Regions from separate parts of the Fictibacillus sp. b24 genome, predicted to be linked through region 2. Evidence: a T-box and tRNA genes for the amino acid it is inferred to sense, from the RefSeq annotation. Region 2 holds a T-box; the other holds one or more tRNA genes.
The links. The T-box of region 2 lies ahead of serS (serine--tRNA ligase). A T-box ahead of a tRNA ligase gene usually reads a tRNA of that ligase, here a tRNA-Ser.
Positions count from the first base shown of each region.

Region 1 (8,521 bases), 1.4 Mb from region 2:
GTTTCCATGAGTGACAACCCAATCCTTGGAGTTGTAATTGGAACGTTATTTACTGTTATTGTGCAGTCTTCAAGTGCAACGATTGGTATTTTACAAGAGCTGTATTCTCAAAATATGATTGATCTTAAAGCCGCACTGCCTGTATTGTTTGGTGATAATATTGGTACTACGATTACGGCAATCTTAGCAGCTATCGGTACTACAGTTGCAGCAAGACGCGCTGCGCTTACTCATGTAATCTTTAACTTGCTTGGAACAGTTATCTTTTTGATCGTTCTTGTTCCGTTCAGACACTATATTGAATTCTTATCTGCAAAGTTTAACTTGGAACCGGCTATGCAAATTGCATTTGCACATGGTACCTTCAATGTCACGAACGTTCTGATACAGTTTTGGTTCATTGGGTTATTAGCCTTTATTGTTACAAAACTTATTAAGGGTGAAGATGTATTGATTGAGTACAAGGCAAAACATCTTGACGAAATCGTTTTAGAGAGTTCACCTTCTCTAGCAATTAGACAAGCTAAGCAAGAAATTATTCGTATGGCTAACTATTCTCAGGCGGGATTAAAAGAAGCCATCGCTTATTTAAATGAAAAAGATAAAAAGAATTCTGATCTTGCTCTTCAATATGAAGAAGCAATCAATAATTTAGATCGCCAGATAACATCTTATCTTGTAAAACTGTCTGCACATCCGTTAACACCTCAAGAATCAAATGAACACTCAATGCTGCTAGACACCTCTCGTGACATTGAACGTATTGGGGACCATATGGAAAATATTATTGAACTTGTTGATTATCAACTGCGTAATAATGTTCGTTTGACAGACACGGCTAAAAAAGACTTAGATGAAATGTTTACTCTTACCGTTTCAACAGTCGACAAGGCCGTTAAAGCATTAGAAGAAGGAAACATTGAACTGGCTAAAGAAGTGCTTGGATTAGAAGATAAAATCGATAAAATGGAGCGTACACTTCGCAAACAGCACATTATGCGTATGAACGAAGGACTATGCGACGGAAATGCAGGTATTGTTTTTGTTGATATCGTAAGTAACCTAGAAAGAATAGGGGACCACGCTGTTAACATTGCAGAAGCTGTACTAGAGAAGTAAAATGAAGCCAGGGGGAATTTCCTCCTGGTTATTTATTTGGTCTTTTACGAGAAAGGAGACAGAAGTGGACTATTTATATTGGTTTTTAATTGGTTTAGCGTTAGTAATCAGTTTTATTGCGTTAATCTATCCGATTTTACCTGGTGTATTATTTTTAGCTGCCGGTTTTTTAATTTATGGATTTGCTTTTTCATTTGAGCCGTTCACGCCTTTATTTCTTACTGTGCAAATCCTATTGTTTATCAGTTTGTTTGTTGTTGACTACATAGGGAATGCTTATGCGGTTAAGAAAAAAGGAGGATCTAAAGCGGCTTTATGGGGAAGTACGATCGGATTGATAGTCGGACCTTTTGTAATACCTGTTGCCGGAATACTGATTGGACCGTTTTTAGGTGCTGTAATTGCAGAACTTCTATTCCAAAGAAAAGGATTGAAGTCAGCCGTTTCTGTAGGTATTGGTACTGTGCTTGCTTTCGTAGGAACAACTCTGATTAAAGTCTTTACACAGGCTTTAATGATCGGATATTTTTATTATCAAGTGTTATAAATCTTCATTGCTTATTGCTGTCGGGCGTGTTATATTATTTTTGTTCTAAAAAGTACATGTGTTCGCGCAAATTCATTTCAAAAATGTTATTGACATTAATTACGACAACGTGATATAGTAGTTCTTGTCCTTAACAAAGTTAAGACGTTATTCCACAGTAGCTCAGTGGTAGAGCTATCGGCTGTTAACCGATCGGTCGTAGGTTCGAGTCCTACCTGTGGAGCCATTTTGGCGGTGTAGCTCAGCTGGCTAGAGCGTACGGTTCATACCCGTGAGGTCGTGGGTTCGACTCCCTCCGCCGCTACCAAAATGTTTTATTAATTAATCACGATGGCGGTCGTGGCGAAGTGGTTAACGCATCGGATTGTGGTTCCGACATTCGGGGGTTCGATTCCCCTCGTCCGCCCCATAACATGTACATAAGTTTTATCTTTGGACCCTTAGCTCAGTTGGTCAGAGCGGTCGGCTCATAACCGATTGGTCGTAGGTTCGAGTCCTACAGGGTCCACCATATAATCGAGGAGGTATACCCAAGTCCGGCTGAAGGGATCGGTCTTGAAAACCGACAGGGGTTTAACGACCCGCGGGGGTTCGAATCCCTCTACCTCCTCCATTACATATTTTGTAGTAAATAAAATTATAAATATCTTCTTTTTGGCTCGATAGCTACGAGCGTTACAGCACGAGTATGCTGCGAGTTGTCTCGACGGATACACCCTAGAAGGGAACGTGTAGAGGAAGAGACACAGTAATTAAATAAGACCAAAAATTTTGGTTTTGAAAAATTTTTGGCTCGATAGCTCAGTCGGTAGAGCAGAGGACTGAAAATCCTCGTGTCGGCGGTTCGATTCCGTCTCGAGCCACCATACTATACATATTAACCTTACGGCGTGGCGTAAGGTTTTTTTATTGTTAGAAAGGGTACAGTGTTTAAAAATTGAAAGTTCGCTATAAATTTGATAAGGTAAACATGTTGAATACTTTCTAAACAAGTAAGTTGATTAAATGGTTTCACTTTTCAAGTTACCTTGAAAATGAACATATAAAACTCTACATATTATAAGGAGGAAATGAACATGGCTAAATTTGAACTGCCTGCATTACCTTATGAAACAAACGCACTTGAACCGCATATCGACAAAGAAACAATGGAGATCCACCACGGTCGCCATCACAAAACATATGTTGATAATTTAAATGCTGCTCTTGAGGGGCAAGCTGAATTTGAAAACAAGAGCTTGGAAGATCTTCTTTCAAACCTTGATTCTCTTCCGCAAAGTATCCAAAATGCTGTTAGAAACAATGGTGGTGGGCACGCTAACCATAGTCTTTTCTGGGAAGTAATCGCACCAGGCGGAGCTAACGCACCATCTGGAGAACTTGCTGACAAAATCAACAGCAAATTCGGAAGCCTAGATGCATTTAAAGAAGAGTTTGCGAACGCTGGTAAAACAAGATTTGGCTCTGGCTGGGCATGGTTAGTTGTAAACAATGGAGAGCTTGAAGTTACAAGCACGCCAAACCAAGATACACCTGTTATGGAAGGTAAAACACCGATCCTAGGACTAGATGTTTGGGAGCATGCTTACTACTTAAATTATCAAAACAAACGTCCTGATTACATCGCTGCATTTTGGAACGTTGTAAACTGGGATGAAGTTGAAAAGCGTTATAACGAAGCAAAATAATTAATGAAAGCTGCTGGCTTGCCAGTGGCTTTTTATTATGCCTTTGTCATGTATTTCATAATGATCTGCTAACCTTACTAATAGTTCATCAAGAGCTAGATTACCGTCACCGAATGGAACAAACGATTGAATAACAAATACATTTTTTGATTGAAAATACCAAATAAAATCTTTTTGCAACTTCGCGCTGTCTTCTAGTTTTACATCGGAGTCATAGAAAAGGTCTATATCTACAGAATCAAATATCCAATACTCAAACATATCATCATACCCCTTTATACAATAAAAACCAATTTATGAAAAAGTGAATAGCCCCTATCGTCTTGAAAGACACTAACGACGATATGTAAGGGGGCGAAAACATGAGATTAAAAAAATTCATGGATACCGACCAATACCCTAGAGATTTGTTCTTATTGCTATTTGTGGGCGGATTATTTACCTTAAGTACAGCTCTTTCAAATACGTTTGTTAACATTTTTTTGTGGAAGCAATCTGGGAAAATTACAGATATCGCTTTTTATAATCTTTCTATTGTTGTCATGCAGCCGATAGCGTTTTATTTAGCGGGATGGTTTGCCAAAAAAATTGACCGCGTTATCGTACTGAGAATAGGTGTTTTAATACTTGCTTTATTTTATATAGGCGTCCTTTACATGGGATCGTTGGCGAGTAACTACATCATTTTACTAGGGGCTATGTTAGGATTTGGTTTAGGATTTTACTGGCTCGCTTTTAACGTGCTGACATTGGAAGTTACCGAACCGGAGACCCGTGATTTTTTTAACGGATATCTAGGCGTACTGAATTCCCTTTCAGGAATGATTGGTCCACTCAGTGCAGGGTATATCATTACTAGGATGGACAAACATGCAGGATACGAAACAATTTTCACCGTTTCAATGGTCTTGTTTTTTGTGGCAGTTGCTATAAGTTTTTTTTTAAAACGAAGAAAAGCAGATGGCAGGTTTGGTATAAGAGAGGTTTTACAGGAACGTAAAAAAGACAAAGCTTGGCTGCAGTTGCTAAGAGCACATTTTTTTCAGGGATTTCGTGAAGGAACATTTGTTTTTTTAATTGTAATATGGGTATATACAGCTTCTAAAAGTGAATTCGCTCTTGGAACTTACGGGTTTGTTCAGTCCTTAGTATCTTTTGTTGGGTATTATTGTGTCTCGCATTATTTAACACCTAGGAATAGAATGAGAGCGATATTTATTGGAGGATTGTTGCTCTTTATTTCGCCGTTTATGCTGCTTTTCCCCGTTTCATTTACACTCCTCGTCGTATACGGGGTATCTGTTTCGATTGCTTATCCGCTGTTATTAGTTCCATATGTCTCATTAACGTATGATATTATCGGAAAATGTAGGGGTATTCATGAAAAAAGAATTGAGTATATTGTTGTTCGTGAAATGTATCTGAATGCAGGAAGGATCATTTCAATCATTACGTTTATCATCGTGGTAAATCTTTTATCACAAGAAAAGGGTATCCCTTTATTGCTGCCCATTTTAGGTGCCGGACACTTTTTAATTTATTTTTGCTTAAGAAAAGTTTCTTTCTCAAAAAACAGCTCTCAAAAAACAATTGAGCTTGCAGAAACACAGCAAGACGGAAACAATCCTAACAAACAATAATTATCTTTTGACATAATTGCCTTTGTAAGGATACTATTATTATGCAGATATAATTACCGGTTCGCTTTAGACACCTTTTTAGAAAGGTGTCTGTGCTGTTTTAGAGGGAGATTTACAATATTATGAAAACAAACGACAATAAAAAGAAAAACCATGTACCAATTCGAATCAATGCCCTTTTTTTATCGGCGTTCTTTCTCTTTTCAGTGTTGGTTCTCAGACTTGGTTATGTGCAGATCGTAAAAGGTGAAGAATATAAGCGCGATGCTTACTTAACAGAGAATGTAACAACGAAATTGGATGCTCCACGAGGTAAAATGTTTGATGCGAACTACCGGGTAGTAGTGGATAATGATCCAGTTTTCTCTATTACATATACAAGAACTCAGGAAGCTGATGCTGAGCAAAGATACAAATTAGCCTTAAAGCTAGCGGATCTTATAGATAAAGATTTTGAAGAACTAACCGAACGAGATAAAAAAGATTATTTTATTTTTCTAAACGAAAAGGAAGTAGAATCAAGATTATCTAAGGAAGAGAAGAAGGATACTCCCCCAGAAGAGCTTTATAATCTTATGCTTCAAAAAGTAACTCAAGAAGATATTGACTCCTTTACAAATAAAGAGCTTGAAGTTCTTGCGATTAAAAGTGAAATGGACAGGGGTTATACGCTTTCTCCCCAAAGAATTAAGGTTGGAGCTACCGAAAAAGAAATTGCGTTGATCAGTGAGCATTTACCTGAACTAGAAGGTGTGGATATAAAACCTGATGCTGAACGATCATATCCTTATGGTAATTCTTTTCGTGATATCTTCGGTCAAGTAAAGCAAATACCGAAATCGAGAATGGATTATTACACAGCACGTGGTAATGACCGTAACGATATGGTCGGCACGAGTTTTCTTGAAGAACAATACGAATCACTTCTACGTGGAACAAAGTCGAAAATTAAATATGTTACAGATAAAAAGGGTAATCCAGTTGGAGATCCGGTAGAGGAAGATGGTGCAAGAGGAAGCGATCTTATTCTGACTGTAGACATGAATCTTCAGCAAGAAGTTGAAAAAGTCATCGAAGAAAAATTAAAAGATGCTATTCGGGGCAAGTTTGCATACGACAACAACAAGTTAAACAGTGCGTATGTTGTCATGATGAATCCGAATACCGGTGAAATATTATCCATGGCGGCTAAAAAATACGACAGAAAAACAGGGAAGTTTACAGACATACCTTTTGGCAATGTTTATGACTCATATGCTATGGGGTCAACTGTTAAAGGAGCAACTGTTTTAACTGGCCTCAAAGAAGGAGTCATCGAGCCAAATACGATCATTAATGATGCACCGTTAACTTTTGGTGACAGCCGTCCTTTAAAATCGCATGAAAACATGGGGCCGGTCGACGCTGTTGAAGCTTTAGAAAGATCTTCAAACGTATATATGTGGCACATTGCTATGCGTTTAGCGGGATATGACTATTCTAACAAGCGCTTTAACGAGAACAAGGTCCAAGAAGCATTTAATATATTAAGAAACTCATACAGTCAATTTGGTCTTGGTGTACCAACTGGAATAGATCTTCCCTCAGAGGCGACTGGTTATAACACAGGGATGAGCAATGAATTATCACAAGCCATGTTCTTCTCCATCGGTCAATTTGACACATATACTCCGATGCAGATGGCACAGTATGTTTCTACTATTGCTAACGGTGGCCTTAGAATGCAGCCGCATCTTTTAAAAGAGGTAAGAGAACCATCCGTAGATCCTAACAAGTTAGGAAAGCTTCTTTATCGATTTGAACCAAATATTTTAAATAGGATCGAAATGAAGCCAAGTGAAATCGCAGTTGTACAAAAAGGATTTTATGAAGTTATGCACGGCAACGGCGGTACAGCTGCATGGAAGTTCAAAAACAAGGATTATAATCCAGCAGGAAAAACAGGTACAGCCGAAATTGATAAGGCTACAGGTATTGTTAATAAGACACTGATTGGATATGCACCATACGAAAATCCAGAGGTAGCATTTGCAGTCGTTGTTCCAAACATAAAAGAAGGGAATACGAACAGTGAAATAGCTGAAGGGGCACTGGATGCGTATTTCTCAATGAAAAAAGAAGGCATTCCGGCTAAACCGGATACAAAAGATAGAGCTCAAGATGAAGAATCACGTTAAAATACGTGATTCTTTTTTGTATAGATAGATAGTCTTAGTAAAGACTAAGAACATATTCGTCGATGAATCAGTCTTAACAATACCTTTACAATTCATTAAAACGCAGTTCACATTCAAGGTTTATTGTAGAACATGTAAGAAAGAAACAAGCTCTTAAAAAAGGGATCATGACCTGAGAAGAATTTCTCTAACATGAAAAGACGAAAATCATATTTAGGGGGACCTATCAAGATGAAGAAAATGAAGTCTGTGTACCTTTTAGCGGTAATGTCACTAATCCTAGTTTTCGCTGCAGCATGTGGAAACAAGAGTGAAGATGGAGCTGCTGGCGGCGGAGATCTAAGCGGTAAAATCAAAATCGATGGATCATCCACAGTATTCCCAATTATGGAAGCTGTTTCTGAAGAGTTCCAAGCTGCAAATCCTGATGTTCAAGCACCTGTTGGAGTTTCGGGTTCAGGTGGTGGATTTGAAAAGTTCGTTCGTGGAGAACTTGACCTAGCTAATGCTTCACGTCCGATTAAAGATGAAGAAAAAACAGCTGCTGCAGATAAAGGTATTGAATTCACTGAGTTCGAACTAGCAAAAGACGGTTTGTCAGTAGTAGTACCAAAAGAAAATGATTTCATTGATCACTTAACACTAGATGAGCTTAAAAAGATCTTCCTTGAAGAAGAGGCTGCAAAAACTTGGGCTGATGTACGTGAAGGATGGCCTAAAGAAAAAATCGAAATTTATGCTCCAGGTACAGACTCTGGAACATACGATTATTTTGATGAAGTAATCCTTGAAGAAAAACCAATGCGCCGTGATGCTCAATTATCTGAAGATGACAACGTATTAGTTCAAGGTGTAACAGGTTCTAAAAATGCTATTGGATTCTTCGGTTATGCATACTACCAAGCAAATAAAGATAAAGTAAAAGCTGTTCCGATTGATGGTGGAAACGGTCCTGTAGAACCAACACCTAAAACAATTGAATCTGGTGAATACGCTCCACTTTCTCGTCCGTTGTTCACTTATGTAAACAACAAATCTCTAAAAGAAAACGAAGCAGTTTATGAGTACATGAAGTTTGCTCTTGAGAACGCAGGTGAGCTTGCATCATCTGATTCAATCGGATATGTATCACTTCCGAAAGAAAAGTACGAAGAGCAAATGAAAAAGCTTGATGAGCTTGCAGGTAAATAAGAATTTCTTATGGAATAACTTAGGAAAATAATAAAGGGTGAGGAGCGGGATATCTCCTCACCTTTCACCTGTTTAGTATTGTCGAATTATAGGAGGTCTTGTTGGTGTCCAGAGATAAAACAAACCAAAAATCAATCCGCTCTATGATTCAGGAGAATA
Region 1 covers NZ_JAUCES010000005.1:1,516,604-1,525,124, forward strand. Annotated here, with positions in the region: gene QUF49_RS07740 (Na/Pi cotransporter family protein) at 1-1,119, shown strand, start outside; gene QUF49_RS07745 (DUF456 domain-containing protein) at 1,184-1,666, shown strand; tRNA gene QUF49_RS07750 (tRNA-Asn) at 1,818-1,892, shown strand; tRNA gene QUF49_RS07755 (tRNA-Met) at 1,897-1,973, shown strand; tRNA gene QUF49_RS07760 (tRNA-His) at 2,000-2,075, shown strand; tRNA gene QUF49_RS07765 (tRNA-Ile) at 2,101-2,177, shown strand; tRNA gene QUF49_RS07770 (tRNA-Ser) at 2,187-2,279, shown strand; tRNA gene QUF49_RS07775 (tRNA-Phe) at 2,457-2,532, shown strand; gene QUF49_RS07780 (superoxide dismutase) at 2,743-3,354, shown strand; gene QUF49_RS07785 (hypothetical protein) at 3,355-3,615, opposite strand; gene QUF49_RS07790 (MFS transporter) at 3,717-4,994, shown strand; gene QUF49_RS07795 (penicillin-binding transpeptidase domain-containing protein) at 5,117-7,171, shown strand; gene QUF49_RS07800 (PstS family phosphate ABC transporter substrate-binding protein) at 7,403-8,362, shown strand; gene pstC (phosphate ABC transporter permease subunit PstC) at 8,464-8,521, shown strand, end outside.
Region 1: it encodes a tRNA-Ser, which carries the amino acid that the T-box ahead of serS (serine--tRNA ligase) is inferred to sense. The anticodon was not compared.

Region 2 (8,521 bases):
TGTTCCAGGTGCTTCGCTTTCCGCAGGGCAGGCGGTGAGCCACATTCGTACGTTTCACTCTTAAGTGTCTCACCTGTCTAGTTGCAGTGGCAAGCCACTCGAGGTCAAAAGCTAAATGGTCTACAAGGTAAAGTGCGCCTTGCTAGCCCCTTCACCTTTTGCTTGTCGGGGCTGAACGAGCCACTTCCACTTTTCGGACTGCCCGCCTGTCCCGCAGGACAAGGAAGGCTACGGCAGCGACACATCGCACGAAGAAAATTTGAAGTTCAATTTTCGAGGAGTCTCTCACCTTCCACTTCAACCAACTTGTCATAGAAGCGAATGAAAAAAGATTGAAAAGCATCAATTCTTTATTTAACAGCCATTTAAACTAAAATCAAATCTGATAAAAACTTATTGAGTCAAAAATTATAGAATTGAGTCTTGCTGCAAAAGTCGACACTCCTTCATCAAAAAACACAACAAAAAAACCACCTGATGTAAGATCAAGTGGTTTGAATATGTATATGGAGGAGGTAGAGGGATTCGAACCCCCGCGGGTCGTTAAACCCCTGTCGGTTTTCAAGACCGATCCCTTCAGCCGGACTTGGGTATACCTCCGTGTGACTGACAAGAACTATATTAACATGAGGACGAATATAGTGTCAACGCTTTTCGAGAAAAAAATTCAAAAAAAGAGAGGGGATTTCCCTCTCTTCATTTTACTTAATTACTTCCTTATTACCCATGTAAGGACGAAGCACTTCTGGAATCACAACCGTGCCGTCTTCTTGCTGGTAGTTTTCCAAGATTGCAGCGACTGTGCGTCCGATTGCTAACCCAGATCCGTTAAGTGTGTGAACGAATTCCGGCTTCCCTTTTGCATCTCTGCGGAAACGAATTTGAGCACGGCGCGCTTGGAAATCTTCAAAGTTAGAACAAGAAGAAATCTCGCGGTACTCGCTGTAGCTCGGCAGGTATACTTCGATATCGTATTTTTTAGCAGCTGTGAATCCTAGGTCAGCTGTACACATGCTGAGTACACGGTACGGCAGGTTAAGAAGCTGCAGTACTTTTTCAGCGTGTCCTGTAAGCTTTTCAAGCTCGTCATAAGAATCTTCTGGTTTAACGAAGCGAACAAGCTCTACTTTATTGAACTGATGCTGACGAATTAAACCGCGCGTGTCGCGTCCTGCAGAACCTGCTTCAGAACGGAAACATGCGCTGTACGCTGCATATGTGATCGGCAGTTCTTCAGCTGTTAAAATCTCTTCACGGTGCATGTTCGTTACAGGAACTTCAGAAGTTGGAATTAAGAAATAGTCTTCTTCGCGAATTTTAAACGCGTCTTCTTCAAACTTTGGCAGCTGTCCTGTACCTGTCATGCTTTGACGATTTACCATGTACGGAGGAAGAACCTCTGTATAACCGTGTTCGTCTTCGTGAAGGTCCATCATAAAGTTAATTAAGGCACGCTCTAATCGTGCTCCAAGACCTTTGTAGAAAGCGAAGCGGCTGCCAGTCACTTTCGCTCCGCGTTCAAAATCAACGATGTTTAAATCCGTTGCGATATCCCAGTGTGCTTTTGCTTCAAATGCAAACTCAGGTACTTCACCCCAGTGACGAACTGGAACGTTATCATCCTCTGTCTCACCAACAGGAACACTTTCATGCGGCAGGTTAGGAAGCGTCAGCATGATACCGTGAAGGTCTTCTTCTACTTGACGCAGTTCATCGTCCATCGTTTTAATCTTGTCGCCTACTTCACGCATCTCTGTAATTAGGTGATCAGCGTCCTTTTTCTCACGCTTAAATTCCGCTACCTGCTTAGAAACTTCATTACGTTTAGATTTTAGAGCTTCCGTTTCACCGATCAACTCACGGCGGCGCTGGTCTAGTGCCTCAAACTGATCCAATCCAGAAAGATCTTCACCACGAGTAGATAACTTTTCTTTTACTTCTTCAAAATTAGCACGAACAAATTTTAAATCTAACATTTGTTTTTCCTCCTTTAGTTTATAAAAATCAAAAGCTGTTTTCGGAAACTTTGTTGTTCTGGAAAGTAGTTGAATTCCGCTACAGGTTGCTCGCTTTCCGCAGGGCGTGCGGTGAGCCTCCTGCCACTTTGCGCCTTTAGGAGTCTCACCTGTCCCGCTGATCCTGCAGGAGTCTCGCACCTTTCACTCCAATCAACTTGCAATGAAGATAATGAACAAATATCCAAAAGCAACCATCTTTAGAAAAGAGCCAAACCAAAAAACTCCCGCCCGCTATTTCTAATATCAATTAGAAATAGGGACGAGAGTTAACCCGCGTTGCCACCCTAGTTGCAATGAACGAATGCCCATTGCCGGCTCAATTACATGTAACGGTTCTTCACCGGAAAAGCTTACTGAGAGTTCAGCTCTTCACTCGAGGATGGATTCACAAAACGCTTTGATCGGTTTTCACCAGCCACCGACTCTCTAGACAAAGTCATTTTTGCTACTAGTTCCTGTCATTGATTTTTTATAATGATTTTATAGTAATGTACAGTATTTTTCTATTTTATGCAACTACTTCTTTTGCGGATTGTACCATTTTTACAAAAAATTGATGTAAACGGTAGTCGTCCGTCAGTTCCGGATGAAACGCTGCACATAAGAAATGTCCTTGTTTAGCTGCTACGATTCGGTCGTTATGTTTAGAAAGAATTTCAACTTCAGGTCCTACTTCGACTATAAACGGAGCTCGGATAAATACACCCGCAAAATCTTCTCCAACACCGTGAATCATGAGGTCAGCCTCAAAACTGTCTACTTGTCGCCCGAACGCATTGCGCTCAACCGTCATATCGATCAATTCAAGGTGTGCCGTGTCTTGTCCTTGAATGCGTTTAGCCATCAAGATCAATCCTGCACATGTTCCGAAGACAGGTTTATTTTGTGCAAACTCCTTTAAAGGCTCAAGAAAACTGTATTTATCGATTAAACGTCTCATCGCTGTGCTCTCGCCGCCTGGTATCACCAATCCATCTAGACTGCTGAGCTCTTCAACACGTTTTACCGCAACTGCTTCTGCACCACTTGCTTCGAGCGCTGCCACATGCTCTCGTACAGCCCCTTGCAGTGCTAAGACTCCGATTTTTAGCATAAAATTACCAGCCTCGCTCCTGCATGCGCTCACCTTGAGCTAATGTAGAGATGTCGATCCCTTTCATAGCAGTTCCTAGACCTTTAGAAAGTTCAGCAATCAGTTTGTAGTCTTGGTAATGAGTTGTTGCTTCAACGATCGCACGAGCAAACTTTTCTGGGTTCTCAGATTTAAAGATCCCTGATCCTACAAATACACCGTCAGCACCAAGCTCCATCATAAGTGCTGCATCTGCTGGTGTTGCGATGCCGCCTGCTGCAAAGTTAACGACAGGAAGCTTGCCTGCTTTTTTAATTTGAAGAAGAATTTCAAATGGCGCTCCTAAGTTTTTCGCTTCTGTCATAAGCTCGTCTTCGCTCATGGCAACAACTTTACGGATTTGCCCTTGAATCATTCTCATGTGACGAACAGCTTCAACGATGTTACCTGTTCCAGGCTCACCTTTCGTACGAAGCATGGATGCACCTTCAGCAATACGGCGTGATGCCTCTCCAAGATCACGAGCACCGCATACGAATGGAACTGTGTAATCACTCTTCAATAAGTGGAAAACTTCATCTGCTGGCGTTAGTACTTCACTCTCATCGATGTAATCAACACCCATTGCTTCAAGCACGCGTGCCTCCACGATATGTCCGATACGAGCTTTCGCCATAACAGGAATAGAAACAGCATTCAGAACTTCTTCCGTAATCGTAGGATCTGCCATACGAGCTACGCCGCCTGCTGCACGAATATCTGAAGGAACGCGCTCAAGTGCCATTACGGCTACAGCTCCTGCAGCTTCAGCAATACGAGCCTGCTCAGCGTTTACAACGTCCATAATAACGCCGCCTTTTTGCATTTCTGCCATCCCTCGTTTAACACGTTCAGTACCTGTTTTTAACATGCTTACTACCCCCTGATTTTTATGTAGTGTTACCGATAATTTCGGTCGTTTTATATTAAAACTAGTATTCTCATCTATTTTATCGCAAATCATAAAAAGCGCAAGCTCTCTATATTTTCTGAAAAAAAAGCCCTTTAGCATGAGCTAAAGAGCTTTTAAACTGTTATGAAATTAGAACCAGCCTTTAACCATGTCAACTGTTCCAGACCAAAGTCCTCCAAAGAAACCGCCAACACCTCTAAGTGCAAGTACAAACCAGTTTGCTTTTTCAACAGATTGTGTTGTTACCACTTCTGTCTTACCTTTTGTGTCTCCATTAAGTAAATAGCCGTAATCTTCTCCGCTGCCCGTATACTCAATAATGATATGGCCAACTACTTCCCCTTTTTTAACTGGGGCAGTCAGTTCGCCGTCCTTTGTCATCTTCTTCTTATCCATAACAAACTTAGGCTTATAGTTTTCTTTTTCTCCTCTTTTAATCACCATTGAAAGAGGTTCTTTCGTAGCAACTTTTACTTCTTTTTCTTTACCCTTTACGACAGGGACTGTTTTGTTGCCTTTTACTTGATAATTCTTAGGTAGAATTTGCTCTTTTTCGAAGTTTGCAAATCCAAAATCAAATAACTTTTTTGTTTCTTTAAATCGATCTAAACGAGTACCTGTTTTCATAACAACTGAAATTAGGCGAGTATCTCCTTTTTTCACTGTACCTGTAAAACAGTTGCCTGCAAGATCAGTAGAACCTGTTTTAAGTCCGTCTACTCCTGCATAACCGCTATTTAGTTCAGGAAGCATCCAGTTCCAGTTTTCCATATTAATTTTGTCATCTGTACCTTCACGGAAAGTCATTCTTGGAATACTAGCTGTTTCTAATACTTCGGGATGATCTTGAAGCAGTCTGAAAGCAAGAATAGCGGTTGCACGAGCACTCATCATGTTTTCATCTGTTTCGGACCCACTCGAATGGTTACCGAACAAATCTTTATTGTTAAGACCTGTAGAGTTAACAAAATTATAATCTTTCATGCCAAACTCTTTAGCTTTGGCATTCATTTTCTTAACAAATTCACCCTCTGAACCAGCTAAAAGTTCAGCTAATGCAATCGTCGAACCATTGGCTGAATAAATCGCCATTGATTGATACAATTCTCGTACTGTATATTTTTCATCTACTCGTAATGGCACGTTTGACAATGTACGGTTTTGAGAAATCTTATGTGCATATTCAGAAATACTTGTTTTCTGATCCCATGAAATCTTGTCTTTATTAATTGCTTCGAGCAATAAGTATTCAGTCATCATCTTACTCATACTTGCAGGGGCAAGTAACTTATCAGCATTTTTCTGATATAATATTTTTCCTGTTTCTGCATCAACAAGAATAGCACCTTCAGCTTTAATATCTAAAGACGGCGCTGCACTTGCTGTTTGAGAAAAACTAAATAAACTTCCAACTACAAATGAAAATACTAGCGTCAACGCTAATAGTTGTTTTATCTTGCTGTTCAAAAAACTGCACCTCCATACCCATTTACACACAAAAATTATTGTAACATACACCTTTTCAAAAAAATAGACAGAGGTTATACCTCTGTCTTAAAATGCGTCTTTAGACTGAATAATTTGGTGCTTCTTTAGTAATTTGAACTTGGTGAGGGTGACTCTCCCGAAGACCGGCACCCGTGATTTTTACAAAACGGGAATCATTTTGAAGTTCGTCGATCGTCGCCGTTCCACAATAGCCCATACCAGAGCGAATACCGCCAATTAGCTGATAAACTGTATCTGCAAGAGGTCCTTTGTACGGCACACGTCCCTCAATGCCTTCTGGAACAAGCTTTTTATTATTTTCCTGGAAATATCGGTCGCTGCTGCCGCGTTCCATAGCTCCAACAGAACCCATTCCGCGATACACTTTAAACTGACGTCCTTGGAAGATTTCACGCTCTCCAGGGCTCTCTGATACGCCTGCAAGCATGCTGCCCAGCATTACAGCATTTCCGCCTGCTGCAATGGCTTTAACAATATCTCCAGAGTATTTAATACCGCCATCTGCGATAATCGGCACTCCATACTTCTTAGCTTCAGTCGCACAATCGTAAACAGCTGTCACTTGAGGTACACCTACCCCTGCTACAACACGTGTCGTACAGATCGATCCTGGTCCGATACCAACTTTAACAACACTTGCTCCTGCTTCGATCAAGTCACGAGTCGCTTCTGCGGTCGCAACGTTACCAGCAATAATTGTTAAGTCAGGATAAGCTTGTCTTACTTCACGAACTTTTTGAAGTACACCTTCAGAATGCCCATGCGCCGTATCAATAACAATTGCATCGACGCCTGCATCTACAAGCTTCTCTACGCGAAGAAGCGCATCCTTCGTAACACCAACTGCAGCACCTACAAGTAAACGTCCTTGAGAGTCTTTGGCTGAGTTAGGGAACTCGATAACTTTTTCAATATCCTTAATTGTGATTAAGCCTTGAAGGATCCCTTCATCATCAACTAATGGGAGCTTTTCAATTTTATATTGCTGAAGTGTTTTTTCAGCTTCTTTTAATGTAGTGCCTACTGGCGCGGTCACTAAGTTTTCTTTTGTCATAACATCTGAGATCTTAATGGAATAGTCTTGAACAAAACGCAGGTCACGGTTCGTTAAAATACCTACTAGCTTCTTATCTGCATCCACGATAGGTACACCGCTTATACGATATTTGCCCATTAAGTGTTCTGCATCAAATACTTGATGTTCGGGTGTCAGGTAGAACGGGTTTGTAATTACGCCACTTTCAGAACGTTTAACACGATCGATCTGTTCAGCTTGTTCTTCAATAGACATGTTCTTGTGAACGATTCCTAGTCCGCCTTGGCGTGCCATAGCGATCGCCATGTTTGCTTCTGTTACCGTGTCCATACCAGCACTGATAATCGGAATGTTCAATTGTACCGAATCAGATAACCTCGTTTTAATTGACACATCACCAGGCAAAACCGAAGACTTTGCTGGAATTAATAATACATCATCAAAAGTTAAACCTTCTTTTGCAAACTTATCTTGCCACATACCATAACCACCCCTTCAAATTTATCATCCTGAAAAATATTATTTGTAGATTATCAACTGGGTAAACTAGTGTCAAGGAATACAAAATATGTTCGATTTTTCAAATAATTTGTAAAGAGAGGATTGTTTAACAAATGATGATGCAACATGACGCGTGGACTCTGTTTGATATGTTCTTTTCCTCTCAAAAAACACAGCATTTTCTAAGTAAGCAATATGAAAAACTGAACATGGAAGACAGCAATGGAAAAAGTTTTGATAACACATATGGATTTATTTACTATATTGAACACGGAAAAAAATATTATAAATTAGCTGATCTTGCACCTATGGAATTAAAGCCTGTGCTTCTGTTTTATGGCATGACTCAACTTATGAAGGCTTGTATATTGTGTGCAGATCCCGAATACCCTGATTCAAGTGCCGTATTGGCACACGGACTCTCCACTAGAAAAAGGAAGAAGAGAAGTTATGAATTTCTTTACGATGAAGTGAAGGTACAAAAGACTGGGCTGTTTAATCATTTTTGTGAAAAACTGTTTCACATGAAACATGTGGAAGGTGAAAAATTCACGATGATCCATTTGCTTCAAACGCTGCCTGAATTAAGTCCACTGTTTAAACAAATGAATGGTGATGTAAATCTCATTAAGCTGCGTAAAGAAAACGAGGAGACATTTTTTCTCCCATTAAAATCAAACGATCGTCTACATATGTCAGAAGAAAGATTTCTTGAATATACGAACTCATTGTTCTCAGCCAAGTTTTCAATCGATTGGAAGGAAGACCATTCTGGATTCCTTCTTCGATCAAACGAAGCTTTAAAACCTTTTGATTGTTTCCCGTTATCTTATCATCTTTTTGAAAATACCTATTACTTGCCGGTCGACAGAGATAGGTTACAATCGCCAGAACTAAACGAATTTATGGTTCACTATGTGATCCTTTATAACTTAAGTATGCTTAGCAGATACGATACTGAATGGTGGAGTGAACTCTTCCATACGTATACCTCAGAAGAATTACCCTATATTAAGCAATTCCTAAACATTACTGCTCATAAAATGCCGTATCTTTTTGGGGAGATGCTGCAGTTGAGGAATTAGTTAGGTTGAAGGTATGGATTGTGAGCTTAAAGTGAGATGTTTACTTGTTGAGGTGGGCGGATTAAACACTAAAATCGGATAAAATTTTTTATCCGCGGATATATGGCCCTTATCCGCGGATATATTTTAAATTACCTTGGATATATTCAGGATTACCGTGGAATTATGTTTAGTTGGGTTGATGTGGAGAGGTTTTGAGGGCGAAATCAGGGGTGTTTTGATTAGGTTTTATGCTTGGATGGTCGTTGTAAGAGCTGATCGAGTTGCTTTTGGTTGGATTTTGGGAGCTTTTGCTGAAGAATATAGCGTGCTGGAAGATGGTTGAGGCCATCTTCTTCCTTTTTTCTC
Region 2 covers NZ_JAUCES010000005.1:73,497-82,017, forward strand. Annotated here, with positions in the region: gene QUF49_RS00485 (hypothetical protein) at 1-73, opposite strand, end outside; gene QUF49_RS00490 (hypothetical protein) at 152-289, opposite strand; tRNA gene QUF49_RS00495 (tRNA-Ser) at 508-600, opposite strand; gene serS (serine--tRNA ligase) at 702-1,976, opposite strand; T-box leader at 2,271-2,489, opposite strand; gene pdxT (pyridoxal 5'-phosphate synthase glutaminase subunit PdxT) at 2,527-3,111, opposite strand; gene pdxS (pyridoxal 5'-phosphate synthase lyase subunit PdxS) at 3,116-4,000, opposite strand; gene QUF49_RS00515 (D-alanyl-D-alanine carboxypeptidase family protein) at 4,172-5,509, opposite strand; gene guaB (IMP dehydrogenase) at 5,610-7,067, opposite strand; gene QUF49_RS00525 (YaaC family protein) at 7,202-8,173, shown strand.